Regions from separate parts of the Sphingomonas sp. 77B genome, predicted to be linked through region 1. Evidence: predicted binding sites of a transcription regulator. Region 1 holds the regulator's gene; each other region holds the start of a gene.
The links. The regulator LexA, encoded in region 1, represses DNA repair genes until DNA is damaged. The targets are predictions, from matches to a motif close to GTTCCNCNCTTGTTCT.
Positions count from the first base shown of each region.

Region 2: a site for LexA is predicted at 931-946, ahead of AC1GI4_RS17720 (LexA family protein). Genes of this name have one in related genera too.
Region 3: a site for LexA is predicted at 947-962, ahead of AC1GI4_RS15420 (DUF3072 domain-containing protein). Genes of this name have one in related genera too.
Region 4: a site for LexA is predicted at 786-801, ahead of AC1GI4_RS02105 (ATP-dependent helicase). Genes of this name have one in related genera too.

Region 1 is NZ_JBWMBY010000001.1:60,031-62,229, forward strand. Features, by position in the region: gene AC1GI4_RS00305 (ComEC/Rec2 family competence protein) at 1-925, shown strand, start outside; gene lexA (transcriptional repressor LexA) at 1,029-1,709, opposite strand; gene AC1GI4_RS00315 (molybdopterin molybdotransferase MoeA) at 1,765-2,199, opposite strand, start outside.
Region 2 is NZ_JBWMBY010000002.1:102,811-105,009, forward strand. Features, by position in the region: gene AC1GI4_RS17710 (hypothetical protein) at 1-169, opposite strand, end outside; gene AC1GI4_RS17715 (HNH endonuclease) at 316-732, opposite strand; gene AC1GI4_RS17720 (LexA family protein) at 991-1,416, shown strand; gene AC1GI4_RS17725 (Y-family DNA polymerase) at 1,413-2,199, shown strand, end outside.
Region 3 is NZ_JBWMBY010000001.1:3,282,322-3,284,520, reverse strand. Features, by position in the region: gene ald (alanine dehydrogenase) at 1-747, shown strand, start outside; gene AC1GI4_RS15420 (DUF3072 domain-containing protein) at 995-1,207, shown strand; gene AC1GI4_RS15415 (tetratricopeptide repeat protein) at 1,212-1,874, opposite strand; gene AC1GI4_RS15410 (cytochrome c-type biogenesis protein) at 1,838-2,199, opposite strand, start outside.
Region 4 is NZ_JBWMBY010000001.1:439,974-442,172, forward strand. Features, by position in the region: gene AC1GI4_RS02095 (inorganic phosphate transporter) at 1-165, opposite strand, end outside; gene AC1GI4_RS02100 (UrcA family protein) at 285-590, opposite strand; gene AC1GI4_RS02105 (ATP-dependent helicase) at 804-2,199, shown strand, end outside.

The DNA.
Region 1 (2,199 bases):
GCTGGGGCCGCATCCTGATTGGCGTTGGGCGGCGTTGCGGCATGTGGGCGCGTTGTTGCTGACCGGGCTGGTGGTCGAGGCGGCGTTGATGCCGATCGCCGTCTATCACTTTCACAAGGCCGGACTTTACGGCGCGCTGGCCAATATCATCGCCATTCCCTGGACGACCTTCATCGCGATGCCGCTGGAGATGATCGCCCTGCTGCTGGAGCCGATCGGGCTGGATGGTCCGTTCTGGTGGTTGCTGGGGCAGGCGCTGGGGTTGCTGTTGACGCTTGCCCATGCGGTGTCGTCCATGCCGGGGTCGGTGGTCGCGCTGCCGGTCGCGTCGGGATGGGCGTTCGGGCTGGCTGTTACGGGCGGTTTGTGGATCGCGCTCTGGCGGACCCGTTGGCGATGGTTCGGGGCACCTGCGGTGGTGATCGGCCTTCTCGTCATGCTGGCCGCGCCGACGCCCGACCTGATCGTCACCGGCGACGGTCGTCATGTGGGCATCGCGACGAGGCAGGGCGTGGCGCTGCTCCGCGACCGGGCGGGGGATTATATGCGGACCACCCTGTCCGAACTGAGCGGCACCGATGCCGAACCGCTCGCCCTGGCCGAGCAATCGGGCGCGCGGTGCGGGCGTGATATGTGCGTGACGGGATTGCAGCGAGGCGGGCGACTCTGGCGGATCGCCGCGACGCGGAGCGGCTATCCGGTACCGTGGGCGGCCTTGATCGCGCTGTGCGGGCAGATGGACATCGTCGTCGCCGATCGTCGACTGCCCAAGGCGTGCCGACCGCGCTGGTTGAAACTGGACAATGTCGCCTTGAAGCGGACGGGCGGTGTCACGATGCGGCTCGATCCGCCGACCGTAAGGATGGTCCGCGATCCCGGCGATCGTCACCCATGGTCGACCACGGAGCATCCGGGAGGGCGATAAGATCGGTGCCCATCCCCGAAGGGCCATACTTCATCGCGATCAAGCGGTATGGGCCTCGCTCGACTCGATGTGACGCGCCGGTTCGGGGAGCGCGTCGCATTCCTCATTCGTAGCGGCGTAGAATCCCCGAGAGCTTGCCCTGCACCCGAACCTGCGCGGGCGCATAACGCTGCGGATCATAGGCCCGGTTGGCAGGGTCCAGACGGACCATCGACCCTTCGCGCCGGAAATATTTCAACGTCGCCTCGCTATCGTCGATCAGCGCGACCACGATCTGCCCGTCACGCGCCACATCGGTGCGGCGGATCAGCGCATAGTCGCCGTCGAGGATACCCGCCTCGACCATCGAGTCGCCCGACACTTCCAGCGCGTAATGTTCACCCGAGCCGAGCAGGGCAGCCGGGACGGCCAGCATCGAGCTGCCCTCGAACGCCTCGATCGGAACACCGGCGGCGATCCGGCCGTGCAGCGGGATTTCGACCACGTCGTTGGCGGGTTCGGCCATCGGACGCGTCGCCGGGGGGCGGACATTGCCCGAGGCCGGTTCCGCCGCGACAGGCTTTTCGGGCCGGTCGGGCATCCGCAGCACCTCCAGCGCACGGGCGCGGTTGGGCAGGCGGCGGATGAAGTGGCGTTCCTCCAGCGCGGAGATCAGGCGATGCACGCCCGACTTGGACTTGAGGTCCAGCGCCTCCTTCATCTCCTCGAAGGACGGCGAGACGCCGGTTTCCTTCAAACGGTCGTTGATGAAGCAGACAAGCTCATGCTGCTTTGCGGTGAGCATCGCGATCCTCCGTCCAGAACAGACGTGGAACTTATATGGAACGTTTTGGCTTGCGTCAAGCGAGCATCAGGATTTCCGCCGAGTCGCCTATTGCGGCGGCGGGGGCGTGCGGCGGTCGGATGACAAGGCAGGTCGACCGCGCGAGGGTCAGCAGCATCGAGCTGTCCTGAATGGCCGCCGCATGCACCCGCCCGTCGATCATCGCCGCCCGCAGATAGTCGATGCGCGGGCCGTTGGCGGGCAGGTCCTCGCCCAACGTGGCAGGAATGGGCCTGGGCAGCGGATCGGCCGCGCCCGCCATCTGCGCGATCAGCGGGCGGACGAACAACGTCGCGGTGACGAAGGCGGAGACGGGGTTGCCGGGCAGGCTGAGGACGACCGTCTCGCCCAGCCTTCCGGCCATCATCGGCTTGCCAGGGCGAAGCGCGATGCGCCAGAAATCGACACTGCCTCCGGCCGCCTTGAGCGCAGGCTGGACGAGATCGTGATC
Region 2 (2,199 bases), on a different contig from region 1:
GCGCGCTCGCTTGGGCGATTAAGTTCAGGACCATGAAGCTGTAGCGCGGCCGCTCGCAAACGACGGTCAGCCGTTCAAGGATCGCCGGCAGATCGAGCGGACGCTTCTGCACCTCCGGCTCTACCGGCCTAGCGCGCTCCTCGAGGGAGAAGAGGTCGGGCTGAAACATGGAACATTAAGAGCACAGACGACCCGACAAGTGAATCCCGCACGACGTGCCTGAACGAAGTTTGACCGCTCGCGGCACTTCACCGGACAGGCAAAGTGCCGCTCGCGAACTTGCGTTGACCGGTCTCATGATCATCGAAATCGGTGCTAATTCCGGCTGGCGCATAGTCGAACCACCGACCCCGCGTCGGGTGAAGTGCCGCGAGTGATACGACGGCGAAGCGGCCAAAAGCGATGCCAGGTGCGTCGGTCGCGACGGCGCTGAACGTGCGCTCGATGCGCCTCCGGCGAGCGAGCGGGGACGCCGCCTCGCCTATGACGGTGTTGGTTACAATATTGGCATGCTGCGGCGATGTTGGACGCACTGTCATGGCCTCCGTCACACTTTGCGCGGAGGTGTTCCGCTGTTGCTCGATGGCGAGTGGCTTCCCTTACCGTCAGGCCCCACCTGGTCGCGAACGACTGCAGATCGAGAGGAAGGAGCCACATCGGCTGGTCGCAGTAGAAGCATAGGCCGTCCTGAGAACGGAAGCTGGCGGCTCGGTGCATTTGAACGTCGGTCATCACCTTATTCCCTGCAGGGTTAAGGTGGTGCGCCGCGGCTCTCGCCGGTTGGGAGGTGAGCTTTTGCTCGCGCACAGACGGCCTTCGGCTCGTCCCACAGTCCCATGAACGTGGCTGCTGCCTGCGCTCCAGGACAGAATGTCATGCCGGGCGGATCGCTGCAAGCCACCGCTTTGCGGCAGTCCGATCGGCTACCCCGTTCCCAAAATGTTCTCATGCGCGTTATGACGGGCCGATTGCTCGCACGAGACCCGATTCATGTATGCCGTTCGCCTGACAGAGATCCCCTATGAGATGGTCCCGCGCGAGGTCCGCATCCTGCTGTGCCGGACGCCCGCCGGCTTCCCCTCCCCTGCGCAGGACGATCTGGAGGAGCCGATCGACCTGGGCGAATGGCTGATCGAGCAGCCGGCCGCGAGTTACGTGATGCGGGTTGACGGACACTCCATGACTGGCGCCGGCATCAACGACGGCGATCTGATCGTCGTAAGTCGTGCGAAGACGCCCCGGCCGGGGCACATCGTCGTCGCCCTGGTCCATGGCGACCGCACCCTGAAGCGGCTGAAGCGGATGGATGGTCGACTTTGGCTGGTCCCCGAAGCGGAAGGCTATCCGCACACCGTCGTTGACGAATACGTCGAGATTTGGGGCGTCGTCGTCGGGCTCGCGCGTCGGTATGTATGAGCACCCCGATCGCGCTTATAGACTGCAACTCCTATTACTGCTCGGCCGAACGCGCCTTTGATCCAAGGTTGAAGGGCATTCCCGTGGTTGTCGCTTCTAACAACGACGGCTGTGCTATCGCCCGTTCCGACGAGGCCAAGGCACTCGGCATTAAGATGGGTGATCCCATCCACAAGATCAAAGACAAGATCAAAGCGCACGGCATCCATGTTCTTTCGTCAAACTACACCCTCTACGGCGACATGCAGCGCCGGGTGCTTGCAGCGGTCGAGCCGTTCGCTCGGGACATAGAGGTGTATAGTATTGACGAGAGCTTCTTGGATCTTGCGGGCTTCGAGGATCGTGATCTTGTGGCGCACGCGCAGGCGATGCGCGCCCAGGTGCTGCAGTGGACCACCATCCCGACATGCGTGGGCATCGGTCCGACGAAGACGCTAGCGAAGCTCGGCAATGCGGCTGCCAAAAAGAACCCGCTGTTCGACGGTGTCGCCGACCTCCGCGACGAGCCGATCCGCGATTGGGTGCTGGAGCGGTTTCCTGTCGAGGACGTCTGGGGCGTGGGCAGCGCAACGGCGCGCAAGGTGAAGGATCTCGGCATCCACACCGCGGCGGCGCTTCGCGACATGCCGGTCAAGCAGGCCAGGAGCATGGGGACGGTCGTGTTGGAGCGCCTGGTGGCTGAGCTGCGCGGCGTGCCGGCAGCGGTGGTCGAGACGATCGAGCCCCAGCGGAAGGGGATGGCGGTGACGCGATCGTTCGGTCAGCCGGTTACGGAATTCGACG
Region 3 (2,199 bases), 3.2 Mb from region 1:
ACCTCCCCGCGCGGCGGCGTGCCGCTTCTCAAGCCGATGTCGGAAGTCGCGGGCCGCATGGCGGTGCAGGTCGGCGCGCATTATCTGGAAAAGCAGCAGGGCGGTCGTGGCATCCTGCTCGGCGGCGTGCCCGGCGTGGCGCCCGCCAAGGTCGCGATCCTGGGCGGCGGCGTCTCGGGCGTGAACGCGGCGCAAATGGCGGTCGGCCTGCGCGCCGACGTCACCATCTATGACATCAACAACGACCGTCTGGCCGAGCTGGACATGTTCTTCTCCAGCCAGATCAAGACGGCCTATGCGTCCAAGGCGGCGATCGCGGCAGCGGTGAAGAACGCCCATCTCGTCATCGGCGCGGTGCTGGTCCCCGGTGCGGCGGCGCCCAAGCTGGTCACCCGCGACATGCTGAAGACCATGAAGCGCGGCTCGGTGATGGTCGACATCGCGATCGACCAGGGCGGCTGCTTCGAGACCAGCCATGCCACCACCCACCAGGACCCGGTGTTCGAGGTCGACGGCGTGATCCATTACTGCGTCGCCAACATGCCTGGCGCGGTCGCCCGCACCTCGACCTTCGCACTGAACAACGCGACGCTGCCGTTTGCGGTGAAGCTCGCGAACATGGGCGCCGAGGCCGCGATGAAGGCCGATCCGCACCTGGCGGGGGGCCTGAACGTCTCGGGCGGCAAGATTCGCCATGCCGCGGTCGCCGAAGCGCTCGATCTGCCGTTCGAGGCCTGGGCGGGCTAAAGCCCTTCAGCCGTTCGCACTGAGCGAAGTCGAGGTGCGCGCCACGGACTTGGCCGCAAGGCTGGTCCGTGGCCTTCGACTTCGCTCAGGCTGAACGGGTTTCAGGATTTGATCCCCCGCTCCGTTCACGCTGAGCGAGGTCGAAGCGCACGCTCTTCCCTCTCCCACAAGGGCCCGAGCAAGTTCGCGCGAACCAAAAGAAACAAAACTGGAACATCGCCGTTGATCCCGTCGAAAGGATCAACCGATGACCGACAACCCCAAGACCGAACCCTTCTCGAACGCCGAGAAGGATCCCGATGACTGGACCACCGGCGACGAGAAGATGACCGGCGCGCAGGCCAGTTATCTGAAGACCCTGTCCGAAGAGGCGGGCGAAGAGTTCGACGATACGCTGACCAAGGCGGATGCCTCCAAGCGGATCGACGCGCTTCAGGCCAAGACCGGCCGGGGCCAGTAAGCCCTTATTGCCCCATCATCCGAATCGCCTGATCGAGCAGCATCACCCGCTGCTCGATCGCCGGGCGATAGGCGGCATCGGCGGGGGACAGCTCCAGTGCGCGGCCCCAGAACATCCGTGCCTTGCGGAAATCGCCCACCCGCATCCACGCCAGCCCCTCGAAGAAGAAGGGCGCAGGATCCCTGGGCCCCAAGGTGCGGGCACGGCGAAAGGCAAAGCGGGCGGCGGGCGACATCTGATAGCCGTCATGCGCGAACAGCACGTTGCCCAGCTCGGTCCAGTACGGCACGCTGCCCCGATCGCCGCCGACCGCGCCCAGCATGACCTGCACCGCCGTCCGCTTGTTGCCCGATCGCGACAGGGCGTCGGCCGCAGTGAACATCGCGGCCTCGCCGCCGTAACGCCCGATCAGCTGTCCGCGCAGTTCGGAAATCGCATCATTGTCGAGCAGCGGATCGGGACGCGGCGCGGGCGCGCTGGCCGCCAGGGTCGGCCGCCCCTGCCATGCATAGCCCACCCCGCCCAGCGCCAGCGCGGCGCCCAGCATCGTCCAGAGCGCTCGCGGAAAACGCAGCCACAAGGCGGCGCCCATCGCCGCAGCGGCGATCAGCAGCAGGATCAGCCAGCCCATCAGCGCCGCTTCCGAAAGCTGGACCGCGCGATCCACGCGCCAATCGCCAGAAGCAGGATCGGCGTTGCCCAGAGCAGCGCGGTCGCGCCCGACAGGGGCGGATCATAGCTGACATAATCGCCGTACCGCTCGATCAGCCATTTGCGGATCGCCTCGGGTTGCTCGCCGCGCGCGATCCGCTGGCGGACCAGCCCGCGCATATCGGCGGCCATGTCGGCGTCGCTGTCCGCGATCGACTGTCCCTGGCACACGACGCAGCGCAGTTCGCCCATCAGCGCGCGGGCCTGCGCCTCCGCACGGGGATCGGGCAGCTGGATATTGCCGTAATCGACCGAAGGCGGCGCGGCGGCCAGCAGCAGGG
Region 4 (2,199 bases), 380 kb from region 1:
CCCGACACGCGCGGTATCTGTCGCGACGCTATATCCCGCATAGGCAAGCCCACCGACCAGCAGGGCGGCAAAGGCCCAACGTCCCATGGGATGCAGGCCGGCGTCGAGACGCGGTCCACGAACGCGGGATTCGGATTGGCCACCGGCGAGCGCATAGGATGTCATGACCAAATCGCGTTGCGCCTTTCCGGTGACATTTTCATGACGACAACCGAATGCCCATTCCCGCGCTGGAACGCGGCCAGACGGTGATGGAGCCGTCCGGCCGCGCAATTTTGAGATCTTCAATTCTTGCTGGCGAGCGCGACCGGGATGGTCGACAAGGCCGCGACCTTGATCGCGGCGTCCGCCATCATCTCGCGACGGCAGCGCGTGATGTCGTTGTCGCGACGAAGATCGGTCGTCACCGCGCCGCAGGCCATCATCGCAGCGCGGCGGATGCGGGCGTCGAGCTTCGCCCGGTGGTCGGCGCGAAGAAGATCCAGATCGGCATGACGAACGGTGACGGTGACCGGCTCGCGGATGTCTGCCTGGGCCGCGACGGGCGCAAAAAGAGAAGCCGCGATGGCGGCTGCCGTGAACATCTTCATCGGGTGGTGCTCCTGCATCGGGACGTGCCCGTCACGGCGGCATGGGCGGAGATGCGCCCCGCCGCTCGTCGGCACGGCTGGCCCTTTAGGAAGCCGACATGTCGCTTTTGCGTCGGGCAAAAGACGCCGGGATGACGAGTCCCGCGATGAAACGAGATCGGACCATCCCCGCGAGTGGTTGCCCCGGTTGCAAACGTTCCCTAACTGTTCGCGATGACCGTTGCTTCCTCCGATCCCACCGCTTCGCTGACCGATTATCCGTATCTGCGCACGCTGAACCCGGCGCAGCGGGAGGCGGTGCTGACCACCGACGGCCCGGTCCTGGTGCTCGCCGGTGCCGGGACGGGCAAGACGGCGGCGCTGACCGCGCGGCTGGCGCATCTGCTGTACACCCGCAAGGCCTGGCCCTCGGAAATCCTGTCGGTGACCTTCACCAACAAGGCCGCACGCGAAATGCGCGAGCGAGTCGGACGGCTGGTCGGCGATGCGGTGGAGGGGATGCCATGGCTGGGCACGTTCCACGCGATCGGTGCGAAGATGCTGCGGCGTCATGCCGAGCTGGTCGGGTTGCAGTCGAACTTCACCATCCTGGATATCGACGACCAGTTGCGCTTGCTGAAGCAGCTGATCGTCGCGGCCGACATCGACGAGAAGCGTTTTCCCGCACGCGCACTGGGCGGCCTGATCGACGAGTGGAAGAACAAGGGGCTGGTGCCCGGCGACATCGATGCGGCCGAGGCGGAGCGTTACGCTAACGGCCAGGGGGCCGAGCTGTATCGCCAGTATCAGGACCGGCTGCGCAGCGTGAACGCCTGCGACTTCGGCGATCTGCTGCTCCACATGCTCACCATCCTGAAGACGCATCGCGACGTCCTGGAGCATTATCAGCAGCGCTTCCGCTACATCATGGTCGACGAGTATCAGGATACCAACAGCGTCCAGTATCTCTGGCTGCGACTGCTGGCCCAGGCGCGCAAGAACATCGCCTGTGTCGGTGATGACGACCAGTCCATCTATTCATGGCGCGGTGCGCAGGTCGAGAATATCCTGCGTTTCGAGCGGGACTTCCCGGGTGCGAAGGTCATCCGGCTGGAACAGAATTACCGCTCGACCCCGCATATTCTGGGCGCTGCGTCGGGGGTCATCGCCCATAATGGCGGGCGGCTCGGCAAGACGCTGTGGACCGAGCTGGACGTCGGCGAGAAGGTCCGGGTGCTCGGCGTGTGGGACGGCCCGGAGGAAGCGCGGCGGGTCGGCGAGGAGATCGAGGGCGCGAAACGATCGGGCACCTCCTATGGCGACATCGCAATTCTGGTCCGTGCCTCGCACCAGACCCGCGAGTTCGAGGATCGCTTCATCGCGATCGGCCTGCCCTATCGGATCGTCGGTGGTTTCCGTTTCTACGAGCGCGCAGAAATTCGCGACGCGCTCGCCTATCTTCGCATCGTCAATCAGCCATCGGACGATCTGGCGTTCGAACGGATCGTCAATGTTCCCAAGCGCGGGTTGGGCGACAAGGCGCTGGCGAAGATCCATCAGCTCGCGCGGGCCGAAGGACTGCCGCTGACCATTGCGTCTGCGCGTATTCTCGACACCGACGAACTGACCC